One region of the Hahella sp. KA22 genome, then DNA from elsewhere that is predicted to be linked to it. Evidence: predicted binding sites of a transcription regulator. Region 1 holds the regulator's gene; the other holds the start of a gene.
The links. Region 1 encodes sigma-54, which starts transcription at its own class of promoters, with help from an activator protein. Its sites were predicted from a motif close to TGGCACNNNNNTTGCTNT; they were not measured.

Region 2: a site for sigma-54 is predicted at 4,117-4,134, ahead of EUZ85_RS05490 (PEP-CTERM sorting domain-containing protein). Genes of this name have one in related genera too.

The regions. Positions count from the first base shown of each region.
Region 1 is NZ_CP035490.1:2,023,013-2,030,658, forward strand. It holds gene ptsN (PTS IIA-like nitrogen regulatory protein PtsN) at 1-83, opposite strand, end outside; gene hpf (ribosome hibernation-promoting factor, HPF/YfiA family) at 90-398, opposite strand; gene EUZ85_RS09045 (RNA polymerase factor sigma-54) at 514-2,010, opposite strand; gene lptB (LPS export ABC transporter ATP-binding protein) at 2,133-2,858, opposite strand; gene lptA (lipopolysaccharide transport periplasmic protein LptA) at 2,855-3,379, opposite strand; gene lptC (LPS export ABC transporter periplasmic protein LptC) at 3,363-3,941, opposite strand; gene EUZ85_RS09065 (HAD family hydrolase) at 3,946-4,482, opposite strand; gene EUZ85_RS09070 (SIS domain-containing protein) at 4,482-5,459, opposite strand; gene EUZ85_RS09075 (ATP-binding cassette domain-containing protein) at 5,770-6,609, shown strand; gene mlaE (lipid asymmetry maintenance ABC transporter permease subunit MlaE) at 6,581-7,360, shown strand; gene mlaD (outer membrane lipid asymmetry maintenance protein MlaD) at 7,362-7,646, shown strand, end outside.
Region 2 is NZ_CP035490.1:1,226,128-1,233,773, reverse strand. It holds gene EUZ85_RS05505 (M50 family metallopeptidase) at 16-681, opposite strand; gene EUZ85_RS05500 (YopT-type cysteine protease domain-containing protein) at 785-1,567, opposite strand; gene EUZ85_RS05495 (glutamine synthetase family protein) at 1,867-3,234, shown strand; gene EUZ85_RS05490 (PEP-CTERM sorting domain-containing protein) at 3,335-4,027, opposite strand; gene EUZ85_RS05485 (aldehyde dehydrogenase family protein) at 4,421-5,797, shown strand; partial or broken gene EUZ85_RS31325 (ATP-grasp domain-containing protein) at 6,015-6,272, shown strand; gene EUZ85_RS05480 (alanyl-tRNA editing protein) at 6,352-6,990, shown strand; gene EUZ85_RS05475 (hypothetical protein) at 7,023-7,646, opposite strand, start outside.

The sequences.
Region 1 (7,646 bases):
CGCTTCTTACTCGAGCCCGACACCCCACAGCGTGTGAGGGCGGGCGAGATAATTGACTCAATAGTTAGTGTGGTTTGGGCCATGTTCTGTTATCTGGCGGATGCGCCGTGCATCCGATCAACGTGCTTCTCTTTGTGTTTGAGGATCTGGCGGTCTAATTTGTCCACCAGTGCGTCAATTGACGCGTACATATCTTCGTGTTCAGCATTGGCATGCAGGTCAGCGCCGCTTATGTGCATGGTTGCTTCCGCAATCTGACGCTGTTTTTGAATGGAGAGCGTAACTTGGACATTACTGATACTGTCGAAGTGTCGTTCGAGCTTGTCGAACTTGTTGTTAACGTAGTCTTTCAGTGCTTCAGTTAACTCGACTTGATGTCCGGTGATGTTCATTTGCATACTTTGCTCCTAATGCCAATATACGGTGCATTATGAATTTTGCACTTCCATGAAAAATACTAGCACATCCAATTTGTGACTATTTGATTTAAGTCTTATGCCTGCATTCCTCCTTTTAAATTAACCGCTTACGTTCATTGGAAGGCGGAATGGAAAGCGCCTCCCGGTACTTTGCGATCGTGCGACGGGCGACGTTGATGCCCTGTTCGCCAAGCAGCGCAGCAATTTTGCTGTCGCTCAATGGTTTCTTTGGTGATTCCGCCGCGACTAACTTCTTGATAATAGCTCTAATAGCGGTCGAAGAACACTCGCCACCCGTATCTGTGCTGACATGGCTGGAGAAAAAGTACTTCAGCTCAAATACGCCGCGAGGAGTGTGCATGTATTTCTGGGTGGTCACCCGGGAAATCGTTGACTCATGCATCTCCACCGCCTCCGCAATATCGTGCAGCACCAGTGGCTTCATCGCCTCTTCGCCGTACTCAAGGAATCCTTGCTGATGTTCGACGATTTGTGAGGCGACTTTCAACAGAGTTTCATTACGGCTTTGCAAGCTTTTGATAAACCAGCGGGCTTCCTGTAACTGGTCGCGCAAATAAGTGTTATCTGAGCTGTTGTCCGCCCGTCTCACCAGGCCTGCATAGCCAGGGTTGATGCGGATCTTCGGGGCGATTTCAGGGTTCAGTTCCACCAGCCAGCGGCCGTTGGCTTTTTTGACGATAACGTCAGGAACCACGTATTCGGTATTGCTTTCCTGAATGCCTTCGCCTGGCCTTGGGTTCAAGCTTTGAATCAGTTTGAGCACTTCCCGCAGATCGTCTTCTTTTAGACGGCTGCGGCGCATCAACTGGGCGTAGTCACGGTTGCCAAGCAGATTGATATAGTGGCTGACCACCAGCTTGGCCTGTCCAAGCCAGGGGGTGTCTTTAGGCAGTTGGTTCAACTGGCTCAGCAGGCAGTCCTGTAAGTTGCAGGTGGCGACTCCTGGAGGATCGAACTGCTGCACGCGTTTTAAGACGGCGCGTACTTCGTCCAGCTCAATTTCCTCTTCCCCCTCAGTTTGCAGTCCGCCATGAATTTCGTCAGGAGTGAGTGAGAGATAGCCGTCGGTATTGACTGCATCGATTATCGCAACAGCGATCATGCGGTCAATGTCGGACATGGGGGTAAGGTTCAGTTGCCAGAGAAGGTGGTCTTGCAGGGTTTCGCCTTTGCTATTGCGGGATTCGAAGTCGTACTCGTCATCTTCGCCGCCGCTGTAGCTGCTTGATCCGCTCTGGAAGACATCATCCCAGGCGGTATCGACGGGGAGGTCGTTCGGAATAGAATCGGACCAGTTGTCCTCTTCAGCGAATCCTCCTTCATCCATGCCCGACTCTTGCGTTCGCTCCTTGCTGGAGTTATTAGCGAGCATGTCGCTGATCGTATCGTTCTGAACGTGGTTGGGAGATTCGTCTTCTTCAGACACTTCCAGCATGGGGTTGGACTCAAGCGCTTGTTGAATCTCCTGCTGTAAATCCAGTGTTGAAAGCTGCAAAAGTTTTATTGCTTGTTGCAGTTGCGGGGTCATGGTCAGCTGTTGACCCAGCTTTAACTGCAATGAAGTTTTCATAACCATCTGATGCTTACCACCGATTCAGGCACAGATCTTGTGAGTTTTTCATAGTTATTAGGTGCTTTAATCCTAAGCTCTTGAGCCTTGGGGTCCATCTTGGATGGAGGCCGCCGGTTAAACTAAAGTTTGAACTGGTCACCCAGATAGACCTCTCGAACCTTTGGGTTGGCAAGGATATCACTTGGGGCGCCGCTTGCGATAATAAATCCTTCACTGACAATATAGGCGCGTTCACAAATATCCAAGGTCTCGCGCACATTATGGTCTGTAATTAAAACGCCGATGCCGCGCTTTTTGAGATGCTCGATAATCTGCTTGATATCATTGACGGAAATAGGGTCCACCCCGGCGAAAGGTTCGTCCAGTAAAACAAACTTGGGCTCCGTAGCCAGCGCGCGAGCAATTTCCACGCGTCGACGCTCGCCGCCTGAGAGGCTCATGCCCAGGCTTTTACGAATATGGGTGATGTGAAATTCCTGCAGCAGCTCCTCCATCTTAAGCTTACGCTCCTTGCGGCTGAGATCTGCTCTGGTCTCAAGAATGGCGTAGATATTGTCCTCTACTGACAGCTTTCTGAAGACCGATGCTTCCTGCGGCAGATAGCCAATGCCCTTGCGCGCTCTCCCATGCATTGGCAGGCCGGTGATTTCCGTTTCGTCAATAAATACGCTGCCTTTGTCGCTGGGGATCAGTCCTACCACCATATAGAAACAGGTGGTCTTTCCTGCGCCGTTAGGGCCGAGGAGGCCCACGATTTCGCCGCTGCGGATTTCAACGGACACATCTTTTACTACGGGCCGTTTCTTGTAGGCCTTGGCCAGGTTTCTGGCGGTGAGAGTGCTCATTGTTTATTAGATTTGGGCGGATGATAGATAATTTCAACCTGCTCGGTTTGATTGCCCGATGAGGCTCCCTTTGCCGTGACTAAACGCTTGTCTGTGAAATAAATAATTTCTTCGCCTTCCACTGAGCTATTGTCCTGAAGAATGCGCGCATGGTTACGCATAACGACTTTACTCTGGCTGCGGTCATAATCCATGCTTTCTGCGTAAGCGTGGGTTTCAGTTTGTTTTTCTTGGTCAAACTGCACTAAATGAGCGGGTTTGCCGGTCGCCTGGAAGCGGCTGATGCCATTGTCGTCGGTGTATAAAATGACTTTGTCCGCCTCAATGCTGGATTTGCCTTGGGTAATGACGACATTGCCGATATAGGTGTCGATGCCTTTTTGGCCATCTCTCTCCCAACGTCCCGCTTTGATGCGCACTGGTTCGTCACTGCCGTTAAGAAGATCCAAAGCATGGCTAAGCGGGGCGAACATAAGGCTCAATAACAGCGCCGCGGTGAATAGTTTACTTGGGTTGTGCATAAACGCCGGTTACCTGAGAAAGTAATACAATAAGCTTTTTATCAATGTCCGCCTCCATTCCGACAGCGGTTAACTGATTGATATTTGAAGTTATCTTAACGGGTTGATCGGTGCTGATAAAGCGCGACTTGTTGTTGTAGTCGAGCGCTTGCGTTTGCATGAGAATTGGCGCCCCGTCGTTGGAAGCGCCATTTACTTCCACGTCCCCACGCAGTTTCAGGGTGTCCTGCTTGATCAGCAGCTCGCCTTCCAGGGACTCCACATGCCAGCTTTTCTCCCCTTGCTGGAAGATCTCCAGATTGGGGCGCGTGAGTACGCCGGTGTCTGTATCAGGATAGTGCTTCGCCAGCTGGCTTTGCAGGCGGCTGGTGAGTGCGCCCTCTTTGTTGTAGGTGGTGTAAACCGCGTTGATGACAAATGCGTCAGGTTCGTCTTTCAGGAGCGGTTCTTCCTCGAAGAACGGGACGCTGGCTTCGTCCTGATAGGCGACCAGATAAATAACCAAAAGCGCCGCCAAAGCCGCGTAGAGCCATTTGCTGTATTGTCTGAACAGTTCTGTCATGAAGTTATAGGTAGGCTTCCAAGGAGGTGTGGAGCAGGCCTTTTGCCGCCAGAATCATATCGCATACCTCTCTGACCGCGCCTTTGCCGCCCTGGGTTGCGGTGCAGTAAGTGGCGTGCTGACGGACAAACCAGTGACCGTTCGGCACGGTAACGCCAAATCCGCAGCTGCGAATGGCCGCCAGATCGGGCAGGTCGTCGCCGACATAGGCGCATTCATCCAACTCTAAACCAAGCTTGCTACGAATCTCATTGAGCCCGACAAGCTTGTCTTCGCGGCCTTGCAGTAACTCTAAAATGCCCAGGTCGCCAGCTCTTTTGGCGACCATGGCTGACTTACGACCAGTAATAATGGCGACGGTTACTCCCGCTTTTTGCAATTGCTTGACGCCAAGACCGTCGAGTATGGAGAAGGGTTTGAATTGCTCTCCAGATTCGCCGAAGTAAAGAGTCCCGTCTGTCAGAACGCCGTCTACGTCCAGCGCTAAGAGCTTAATCGGTTGCAAAGCTCGCATTTGTTGTTCGGTCAAAGTTGGCGACATTAAATGACTCCTGCGCGTAGCATGTCCTGGGTATTGAAAGCGCCAATGACTTTTCTGTCAGCATCGACGACAGGCAGCGCGTTGATCTTTTTCTCCTGCATCAACCCTAGAGCTTCAGCGGCGAGCATGTCTTTGGTGACAGTCTTGCAGTTTGCCGTCATAACCGTATCAATGGCGCAGCTCCGAATGTCAATGTTTTTATCTAGAGTGCGGCGTAAATCGCCGTCAGTAAACACGCCGAGAAGCTTGTCGTCTGCGTCGACGATACAAGTCATGCCCAGGCCTTTCTGCGACATTTGCAGGAGCGACTCACTCAAAGATGCTCCACTTTTTACTACCGGGACTGCATCGCCAGAATGCATGATGTCGGAAATTTTCAGCAATAGCCTGCGGCCCAGAGCTCCCCCAGGGTGAGAGAATGCAAAGTCCTCTGCTGTAAAACCACGCGCCTCCAGCAGCGCAATCGCCAAAGCGTCTCCTAACACCAGGCAAACCGTGGTGCTGGAGGTGGGGGCGAGTCCCAGAGGGCAGGCCTCTGTGGCAACGCTGGCGTCAATGTTAGCTTCTGCAATCTGAGAAAGAGTAGAGTCCGGCTTGCCGGTCATGCTGATCAATGGGACTCCCATTCTTTTCAAAAGGGGGAGTATGGTGACAATTTCCGCCGTGTTGCCTGAGTTGGATATCGCCAATACAAGGTCGTCGGGGGTGACCATGCCGAGGTCGCCGTGGCTGGCTTCACCGGGGTGAAGAAAAAACGACGGCGTACCCGTGGACGCAAGGGTGGCGGCAATTTTATTGCCTATGTGACCTGACTTGCCCATCCCGGTAACCACCACGCGCCCTTTGCAGTTCAGCATCAGGTCGCAGGCCTTAACAAACGCATCGTCAATCCGGCTGCTGAGCGCCTGAACCGCCTGAATCTCCATTTCTATGGTGCGTCTTGCGGCCTTTATGTATTCGTGGTCGTGATGGCTCATTAATCTGGCGTTCCTAATGGCGTTGGCAGTGGCGGATATTGCGTCGCGGTAATGCTTCTGCGCCGCCTTGTTTAAACAGTCTTGCGAAAAAGTGGCGTTCGGCGAGGCCTGCGTATTATACGACGCTCGGGGACTGCTGCAACTTGCCGGGAAAGATGTGGGCAGTTAAAACATCTTCTGATATATTCCGCAGCTGTTTAGGCTATTTTTGGCAGAAACGCTAAAGCCGCCGTAAGGTTATGTTTTTAGGATACTTAATGCTTCCAGGAAGGGAGCGTTTACGCGGGCTGGGCGATTAAGGTGATTTTAGATGACGCAAAACCCCTCCAATTACGTGGAAGTCAGGGGGCTTACCTTCGCCAGAGGCGACAGGCTTATCTACGATAACGTAGACATCGATATACCCAAAGGCAAGGTCACCACCATCATGGGGCCCAGCGGTACGGGTAAGACCACTCTACTTAAACTGATCGGCGGCCAATTGAAGCCCGACAAAGGCGACATCTGGGTGAACGGCTTTAATGTGCCGAAGTTGAAGCGCAAAGAGTTATATGAATTGCGCGAGAGCATGGGGATGTTGTTTCAATCTGGCGCGCTCTTTTCGGATATCAATGTCTTTGAGAACGTCGCATTTCCCTTGCGGATTCACACTCAGCTACCGGAGGCAATGATTCGTGATTTGGTGTTGATGAAGCTGCATGCAGTGGGGCTGCGCGGCGCGCGTGAATTGATGCCAAGCGAATTGTCTGGCGGTATGGCTCGTCGCGTGGCTTTGGCGCGGGCTATCTCTATGGACCCGGAAATGGTTATGTATGATGAGCCTTTTACCGGCCAGGACCCTATTGCTATGGGGGTTATTGTCCAGCTGATTCGCTTGCTCAATGATGCGTTGGGGCTGACCAGTGTGGTCGTGTCTCATGATATTCAGGAGTCATTGAGTATTACTGACCACCTTTGCATTGTCGCCGACGGTAAGGTGATGGGGCAGGGTAGTCCACAAGAATTGCGTTCCAGCGGGAATGCTTTCGTCAAGCAGTTTCTCAATGGTTTGCCGGATGGACCCGTGCCTTTCCATTTTCCCGCGACAGACTATGCGGAGGATTTGTTACGAGGAGACCAGGATGCTGGATTTTCTGCAAAGGCTTGGTAGAAACGGCCTGCTTTCGCTCGGCTCCTTAGGTCGGGCGGGAATATTCTTGGTGGGGTCGCTAATGGGCGCTCCACGTATGAAAGGTTTGCCGCTATTACTCAAGCAGCTTTACTCCGTAGGCGTCCTCTCGCTGGTGATTATTGTCGTTAGTGGGCTGTTCATCGGCATGGTGCTTGGCCTGCAGGGCTACAATATTTTGGTGGACTATGGTTCAGAGCAGGCCATTGGCCAGATGATCGCTCTGACGCTGGTGCGCGAGTTGGGGCCGGTAGTAACCGCGTTATTATTTGCTGGACGCGCCGGCTCTGCGCTGACTGCGGAAATCGGGTTAATGAAGGCGACTGAGCAATTGTCCAGCCTTGAAATGATGGGGGTTGACCCATTGCGGCAGATCATTGCGCCGCGACTGCTTGCCGGGTTTATCGCTATGCCGATGTTGGCCATGATATTTAGCGTGGTGGGCGTCTGGGGCGGCAAAATGGTGGGAGTAGAATGGCTGGGCGTCTATGAAGGTTCCTTTTGGAGCAATATGCAGGCGTCCGTGGACTTTTCCGATGACATCCTCAATGGGATTATCAAGAGCATTGTGTTTGGCGTCGTGTGTACCTGGATCGCCGTGTTTCAGGGGTATGATTCTGTCCCTACTTCTGAGGGCATCAGCTCCGCGACCACCAAGACAGTCGTTTACTCATCGTTAGCTGTGCTGGGATTGGATTTTCTTTTGACCGCCGTAATGTTTGGAGATTTTTAATATGCGGATTCGTACGCTGGAGATATCTGTAGGGGCGTTCATTGTCGCCGGCATTGGGGCGTTGTTCCTATTGGCGCTGGAAGTAAGCGGGTTGTCACTGAGTCCAACGCAGGATACCTACAAGTTGTATGCGGAATTTACTGATGTGGGCGGGCTGAGAGTGCGGGGTAAAGTGTCCTTGTCCGGCGTCACGATTGGGCGCGTCAACAGTATTTCGCTGGATCCCAAGTCGTCCAAGGCTGTAGTGGAAATGGATATTGATGCGGATGTGAACTATCTAAGTGCG
Region 2 (7,646 bases), 800 kb from region 1:
CGCTGGGAAAAGGTATCAATTATCTTGTGAAGAAGGAGGACTTCGATGCCCGAACTTAAATGCGACGTAAATGACAACCAGACTCAACAGAAACCAGCCGACGCCCCAAAGCATGCCTGACCCGCCATAAGCCTCCCCAAGCATCACTGCATCGGACCGCAGGTGAGAGCGTTCAATCGTATCGCTGTAAATGTCCAATGGCGCATATAGCATGCTAGTGACGCCGATCACTCGCAGCACCGCGTCATTAAACGACATCGGCAGCCAGATCGCACTGGCTATCATGGCTCCTCCCGTAGCGAGCGCAAATCCCAACGCGAAGACGTCTCTTATCCACCATGCGGCTATCGCCAATAAAGACAGGCCGAGAATGAACATAAGCGCACGATCGAGTCGACTTAGCAGAGCGGTCAAATAAATAAGTACGCCCCAGATCAATGACCCAAGATAACCGGCGGACAACGTCAGAAACCGGTTTCCACCACGGGATAGCACATGTCCGCCCTGGTCCACGGAAATGACCATTTCCACCACTTCGCCTCCCGTCGCCACCGTCATAATGGCGTGCGAGGCCTCATGAAAGAATACTACAAGTAATTTAAGAGGAATCAGCACCGGATAGGGCCAAAGCACCACCACCAAAAGAATAACGCCAATAAGAGGAAGGTATGCTTTGGCCAAAATAGACTCCTTTATCGCATTCAGGCTGGAATACTGGAAACGGCGCTATAAACGCCTTCAGGCTACCCGCCAATTATATTCGGCCATTATCTTACCTGAAATACTAGGCTACGGCGCCATACTCCATAGTTTCATATGAGTCGCTCAGGCCTATCGCTGGCGTTCCATATCCCGCCAGATGCCAAAAACGAGGAAACCATCCTTGGAAGGCGTTTGTCGTAGGAAACCAAAACTCGCCGAAGTTGGGATCAAAAAAGGTGACATCCGTATCGCTCCATGCAGCGACCGCATGAGCGAAGTTCGGCCCTGCGATGCCAATCATTTTGTATGATTTGGCGCTGGATGTAATCGCGCGTCCGATTTCCGCCGAAAAATCTCTTCGACGCCCGCCCCTTTCACCAGTCGATCCCCTCGACATGCCTTTGAACCAGCTTGGACCACTGGAACTATGCTTACGTCTGGTCACGCCTTTAGATTGTAACCAACGCTCTGTCGCATAAGTTTGGTCTTCTCGGCCGCTGCCCGGTTGTCCCACGAGCGCCCCGGATTTCATCGTGCTCCCGATAATGAACATCTGCATAATCTGGCGGACTTTATTAGGATCGATATCTCCGCCAGTGCGGCTTATCCAGCCCGCTAAAGAGGTCGCTTCACCGGAACGGGCATATTTCTCCGCATTAGCGTGCACTTCCAACCACTTCGCCGCCAGCATTTCGCATATTCCGCCACTGGATTCCGGGTTGGTAAGAATTAAGCTTCTTACTGGGTTCTTCACCTGAGAAAAGCGCCAAGTACAATGACCGCCAGCGGCTGTTGCGGAATTCTGCACTCCCGCCACACGCAAGGACAAAATATTGTGGGCTAACCAATCAAACATAACGGGCATTTTACGTACTCCTAATTACAACTAATCTCGTAAATAACGCGCTTTCCCCAGGTATTACGGGAGAAACTGAAGGCTCAAAACTGCAGTAGCGGCGGATGTAGATACTAATTCAGATCGACCGCCGGCTTGTATCTGGGAAAGCGCGCACAAACCACCTTTGCATTCCTAGACTTTAGTCCAACACTTCACAGTGGGCTTAACCAAGCAAGGTTGGACCAGCGATATCCGATCAAGTTCCCAAGGAGCTGTTATATTTAACTATACGCCCCTCTTCATCCGTTTATTGCACAGGTGATGTTATGGACCCAAGGGAAGTGAAATCCGCCGAAGACGCACGCACGCTAATCGAAGACTCCATGTTCAAGCACATAAAGGTTGGCGTATTTGATATTGATGGCGTCATGCGCGGCAAATACATGTCGCGAGACAAGTTTTTATCCTCGCTGACCAAAGGATTTGGCTTCTGTGATGTTGTTCTGGGCTGGGACGTGAAAGACCAGCTTTATGACAATGTCGCCTACACAGGCTGGCATACAGGCTACCCTGATGCGCAAGTACGTATTATCCCTTCAAGTTGCCGAACTTTGCCTCTTGAAAGCAGCGGGGTATTCTTCCTCGCTGAATTTGCTGATAAAGCAGAAGCAATCTGCCCACGCGGTCTGCTCAAAAGAGTGGTGGGGACAGCAAGAGACATGGGACTGGAAGTCGATTGCGGTTTTGAATATGAATTTTTTGTTTTTGAAGAGACGCCTCACAGTATCCGGGAAAAATCTTTCCAAGGCCTCACTCCCATGGCGCCGTCAGAATTCGGTTATTCCGTCATCCGCAACAGTGTGGAGTCAGATACCTATTTGAGCCTGCTGCAATTGGCGGATGATATGGACTTTCCTCTTGAAGGCCTTCACGAGGAAACTGGCCCCGGAGTCCTTGAAGCGGCGATTACCCACGATGAAGCAATTAACGCAGCCGACAAAGCGGCATTATTTAAAACGTTTACCAAGATTGCGCTGCAAAAGCAGGGCAAGATGGCCACCTTCATGGCCAAGTGGTCTAAAGACTACCCAGGACAAAGCGGCCACATACACTTATCGTTAAAAGACAATAAAGGACTGAATCTTTTTTATGATGGAGAAAGAGAAGCCAACATGAGCGCCACGATGCGCCATTTCATAGCAGGCCAACAAAAGCTTATGCCAGAACTGATGGCGATGATTGCACCTACGGTTAATTCTTATCGAAGACTCATTCCTGGGTTTTGGGCGCCTACAGAAGCCAGCGTTGGCATCGATAACAGAACCTGCGCTATCCGAGTCATTCCCGGGGACGTACAGTCCCAACGTTTGGAGTATCGAATTGGCGCCGCTGACGCCAATCCCTATATCATCCTCGCAGCCGTCATCGCATCGGGTTTGTGGGGAATGGAAAACAAACTTGAACCTGAATGCATGGTGGAGGGCAACGCCTACGAGCAGACATTTCCTGAGCATCTGCAGCTTCCGTCGACTTTATGGGACGCCGCGCAACGTCTAAAAAACTGTCAGATGGCCAGAGACTTCTTTGGTTCCCCTTTTGTCGAACACTTTGCAGCGACTCGCGAGTGGGAGGAGCGGGAGTACAGGAAATATATTTCAATGTGGGAGCTGGAACGCTACTTCGAGATAATCTGAGTATGGGCGTCAGCTAAGAGAGAAGAAGAGGGTAGATATCTGGACCGGAGGAAAAGAACCTCCCTCCAATCCAGTATCTTCAAAGCTAGCTGCGACTATATTACTTAGCGCGCTTTCTAGCTACCAGACCAACCAGGCCCAGACCCAACAGAGCGAAAGTAGTGGGCTCTGGTACAGAGTGAACAGAGATTTTCCACTCTTCAGTTTCACCTTGGTAGTAGTGACCGGTTGGAGTCATACGATCTTCATAGCTACCAGTGTATTCAGTTTTCCACTGGTCATTCCAAGTACCGCCGTACATGTTAGTGATGGAGTGGCTGCAGGTTACGATAGCGCGCAACCAGAAATCGCCCACGTCAGCGTTAGTCAGCGTGTATTCGCTTGAGAAGAAAGAGAAATCAGGGTTGGTAGGCGCTTTCCAAGAACCTAGAACTGGCTCGAAATCAGTCAGTTTGTGTTCGCCGTATGCGATTTCGTCGCTAGCGTCGAATACGCCATTTTGGTCCCAGTCAATCCAGGCCTTCATCAGGTCGGCGTAGTGAGTACCCACGTTTTGCTTGTGTACGTTGAATTTGAATTGAACAGTTTGGCCAACAGTCAGATCGTTACGACCCCAGCTTGCGCCGCCGTCAGTAGTCCAGGAAACGCCGTAGGAATCGCCATTAGGCGCGTCAGCCAGTTCTTGCCACGCAGTAGTGTCGTGAGTAGCTGTGCCGTAAGAAGCAGGAATAGCGTATGCGCTGGCCGCGCCCAGCATTAATGGAAGGCTTGCTAGAAATGCGAGTTTCTTCATGATGTCCTCTGAACAAATGTCGGTTAAATTAATTTAGCGTAAATGCTAGTTTTTATAGTGAAGAGTCGTGCCCTTATTGTCCCCGTTATATAGCAACCCGCATGCCAACTTTTAGACCTTTGATTTATAAGAACAAAGCTTTTTTGTCTTATTGGACATGTAAAAATAATGGACTATTTGCTGAAACTAGTGCATACCGCATCGACACTCTAACGTTTATAGAAACCGGGAGCTCATTCCCTTTACGCCCACCTATCTATAGACGCCCAAAATTCAAATAGGAAACGTTCCACAAGATTTGTAAAACCCCGCGACATCCCCCAGGAATTTGCAATAATTAGAGCTGAGCAGAGGGAAATTTATTGCGACGACAAGTATAGGGAAGCAACTACCATGAGAATCATTTCACCCATTGATGGAACATTAGTGGCGGAAAGGGAACCAGCCACAGCCCCGCAAATCCACGCAGCGCTCGAACGCGCACTCACCGCCCAAAAAATCTGGCGCACAGTCTCCATCGCAGAGCGCGCGCGCTACTGCCGTCTCGCCATTGCCGCACTGGCGGCGCAAACCCGGGAGATCGCTCCAGAGATTACACTTTTGATGGGCCGCCCCGTGCGTGAGACACCTCGGGAAATCAAAGAAGCGGAAGTCTGCGCTGAGTACATGATAGATATCGCCGAAAGATATCTTGAAGACATCATAACGCAACCAAAAACCGGCTTTCGCCGTTATATAAGACGCGAGCCTCTGGGCGTAGTATTGTGTGTCGCGCCCTGGAGTCACCCATACCTTGCCGCGGCCAACGCGATTATTCCTGCGCTAATGGCGGGCAACTGCGTTATTCTCAAACATTCCATACAGACTTTATTGTGTGCGGAGCGGTTCTCTCACATTTTTTTTGAGGCCGGGCTCCCTGACAGCGTATTTCAGCACTTACACGTCAACGACGCCGATACACTGCGTTTGATCAGCGATCAACGAATAAGTCATGTCTCTTTTATGGGCTCCAGTGCGAAAGGCGTCGCCATTGAGCGCGCCGCTGCTGGAACGCTCAAGAAACTAACCCTTGAATTAGGCGGCAGCAATCCTGCTTATGTATTCTCCGATGCATCATTGCGTATGTCCGCCTCCGGTATCGCCAAAGGCGCACTATTCAATTGTGGTCAATCCAATCGCGCCATTAAACGCATCTATGCTCACGAAGATATCTATGAGGACTTCTTGGACGCTCTGGTTGCTCAAGCCAAATGCTACAAGTTGGCGAACCCCATGGACCCCTCCACCACATTAGGGCCAATGGTGAGCCCGCAAAAGGCCATGGCGGTCAAAACTCGCCTGGACGCGGCTATCGCCCAAGGCGCAACGCCTTGCATTGAGCATGCTCATTACTCTAACGCAAGCCTCGGCCCCGCCTACTTGCCGCCACAAGTATTAACAAATGTCGATCATTCCATGGCTTTGATGACAAGTGAAACATTCGGTCCAGTTATGGGCGTCATGAAGGTGAAGGATGACGCAGAGGCTGTCCACTATATGAACGACAGTTTATACGGATTGAGGGCCTCATTATGGACCCAGGACATCGCTCGCGCCCAGGCAATAGGGGAGCAACTGCAGACTGGCGCCGTGCTCATGAACCAAAGTACTCATATTGACCCCGCACTGGCTTGGGGAGGCGTTAAGCAATCTGGATGCGGTTCACTGCTATCGGAACTTGCCTATACGCAACTCACCCAAGCAAAGTCTTACTATCTACGTATAGCTTAGCCTGATATGCGACATGCTTTCGATTCAGGGACGGTCAGATCATAAAATTAAGCGGCGGCTGAGCCGTCGCGGCTTTACACGCTATTGTCACTCTTCGATAGCGGCGTTAATTTGGAGACTTCTTTTACACGCCTGTGGAGCTCTGCCCGCCCCTGGCGGTATTCCGGGAAAAATAAGTCCGTCTCTGGAGTACAGGACATTCTAGTGGCATGGCGAGTGCGTCGGCTATGGCAGGTATTGGCCCTCGGATTACAGCGCGCCTGACCTGAGGCAGGGCTTACAGCTTGCCCAGGCAGCGGCGGGGCGTTTGAAGGTTCCTTTTCTGGTTATAGATATCGCCAAAACCCGACAAGGACATTGGATCATCATCGAATGCAATGACGCTCAGGAATCTGGTTACGCCACCATCCCTCCCCTACAGCTTTGGTGCAATATTCTGGAGCGGGTCAAAAGCAGTAATCAGGATGGTCATTGAGCGCCTCCCCTCTTGCAAACGCGGCTATGGTTGGCGAAGATTCCGCGTATCTGTTTAAAGGACTTTTTCAGGCTGAAGTATGACAAGAAAAATATTCTGGGAAGACCCCTATCTCACGACTCTCAGCACCTACGTCACCAGCGTCCAGGGCGCAGTGATAACGGTTGAGGAAACTATCTTTTACGCATTTTCCGGCGGTCAGGAAAGCGATCATGGAACCATTGGCGGATTCAGAGTGATCAGCGCGCGCAAGGAAGAGCAGGAAATTTTTTACGAGCTGCCGGAAGATCATGCGCTCCAAGTCGGCGATCCTGTGGAAATCACCATTGACTGGGAAAGACGATATCGCCTTATGCGACTGCACTTTGCAGCGGAACTGGTGCTCGAACTGTTCTATCGCAAGCTGGGCGGAGTCGATAAAGTCGGCGCGCATATCGCCGAGGAAAAGGCGCGTATCGACTTTTCCTGGCCTCAAAGCATTTCTCCTCTGTTGTCAGATATCGACGCAGACGCACAGCGCCTTATTGACGAAAACCGCGACATCATCAGCGATTTCAGCGACGAAGATGCGGAAAGACGTTATTGGCGGGTGGAGGGATTTGCAGAGGTCCCTTGCGGCGGTACGCATCTGACCCGCACAGGCGAAGTCGGGCGCATCTCCATGAAACGCAAAAATGTCGGCAAGGGCAAAGAGCGCGTGGAGATTTACCTGAGCTAAGCTCCGGGCGCGCCCGGAGCCGCCGTTCTCGGTTATTCGCAGTATTTGATTGTCTTGGTCACGCTGTGCACTTTGACATTGGCTCCGGTGCGTATGACAAATTCGCTCAATCCCACTTCCGACTCCGGGTTACCCCAGTCATAGGTGTAACCCAAGCGAGTCCAGGGATAGCCGTTTTCGCCGTAGGACGTTTTGCGCAAATTTTTGAACCATTCCTTGTGCTCTTTGCTGACAGTGACAAACCGGTCGGAGACCGGGAAGTCCAGCTCTGCTTCATGATCGCTGATTTCCGGATCTGGAGAGGGGCGGAACAGATCTGACGGACTCACCCACATTTCCACAAACTTGGTTTTATTATCTCCAGGCGGCAAACCCAGTAATTGCTCCAGTCGCAAAATGGTCTGTTCTGGAAACTTATAGCGAGCGCGACAGAAGTTTTTCACTTCAGGAACCACCGTCACCCATACTTCTCTGGACAGAGCCTGCATCTGGCCCACTGAGTTGTCGTAGCCGTCCCAGGATGTCCATGTCGTCACCAACACTTTTTGCCGGTCGCCACTCCATTCCAGAGCGGGATTCAGCGGCGTAATCGCCGTCAGGTTTTTGGATATCTCATTCGGCTCTACAATTTCAGCATCCCTGACCGCATCAGCATA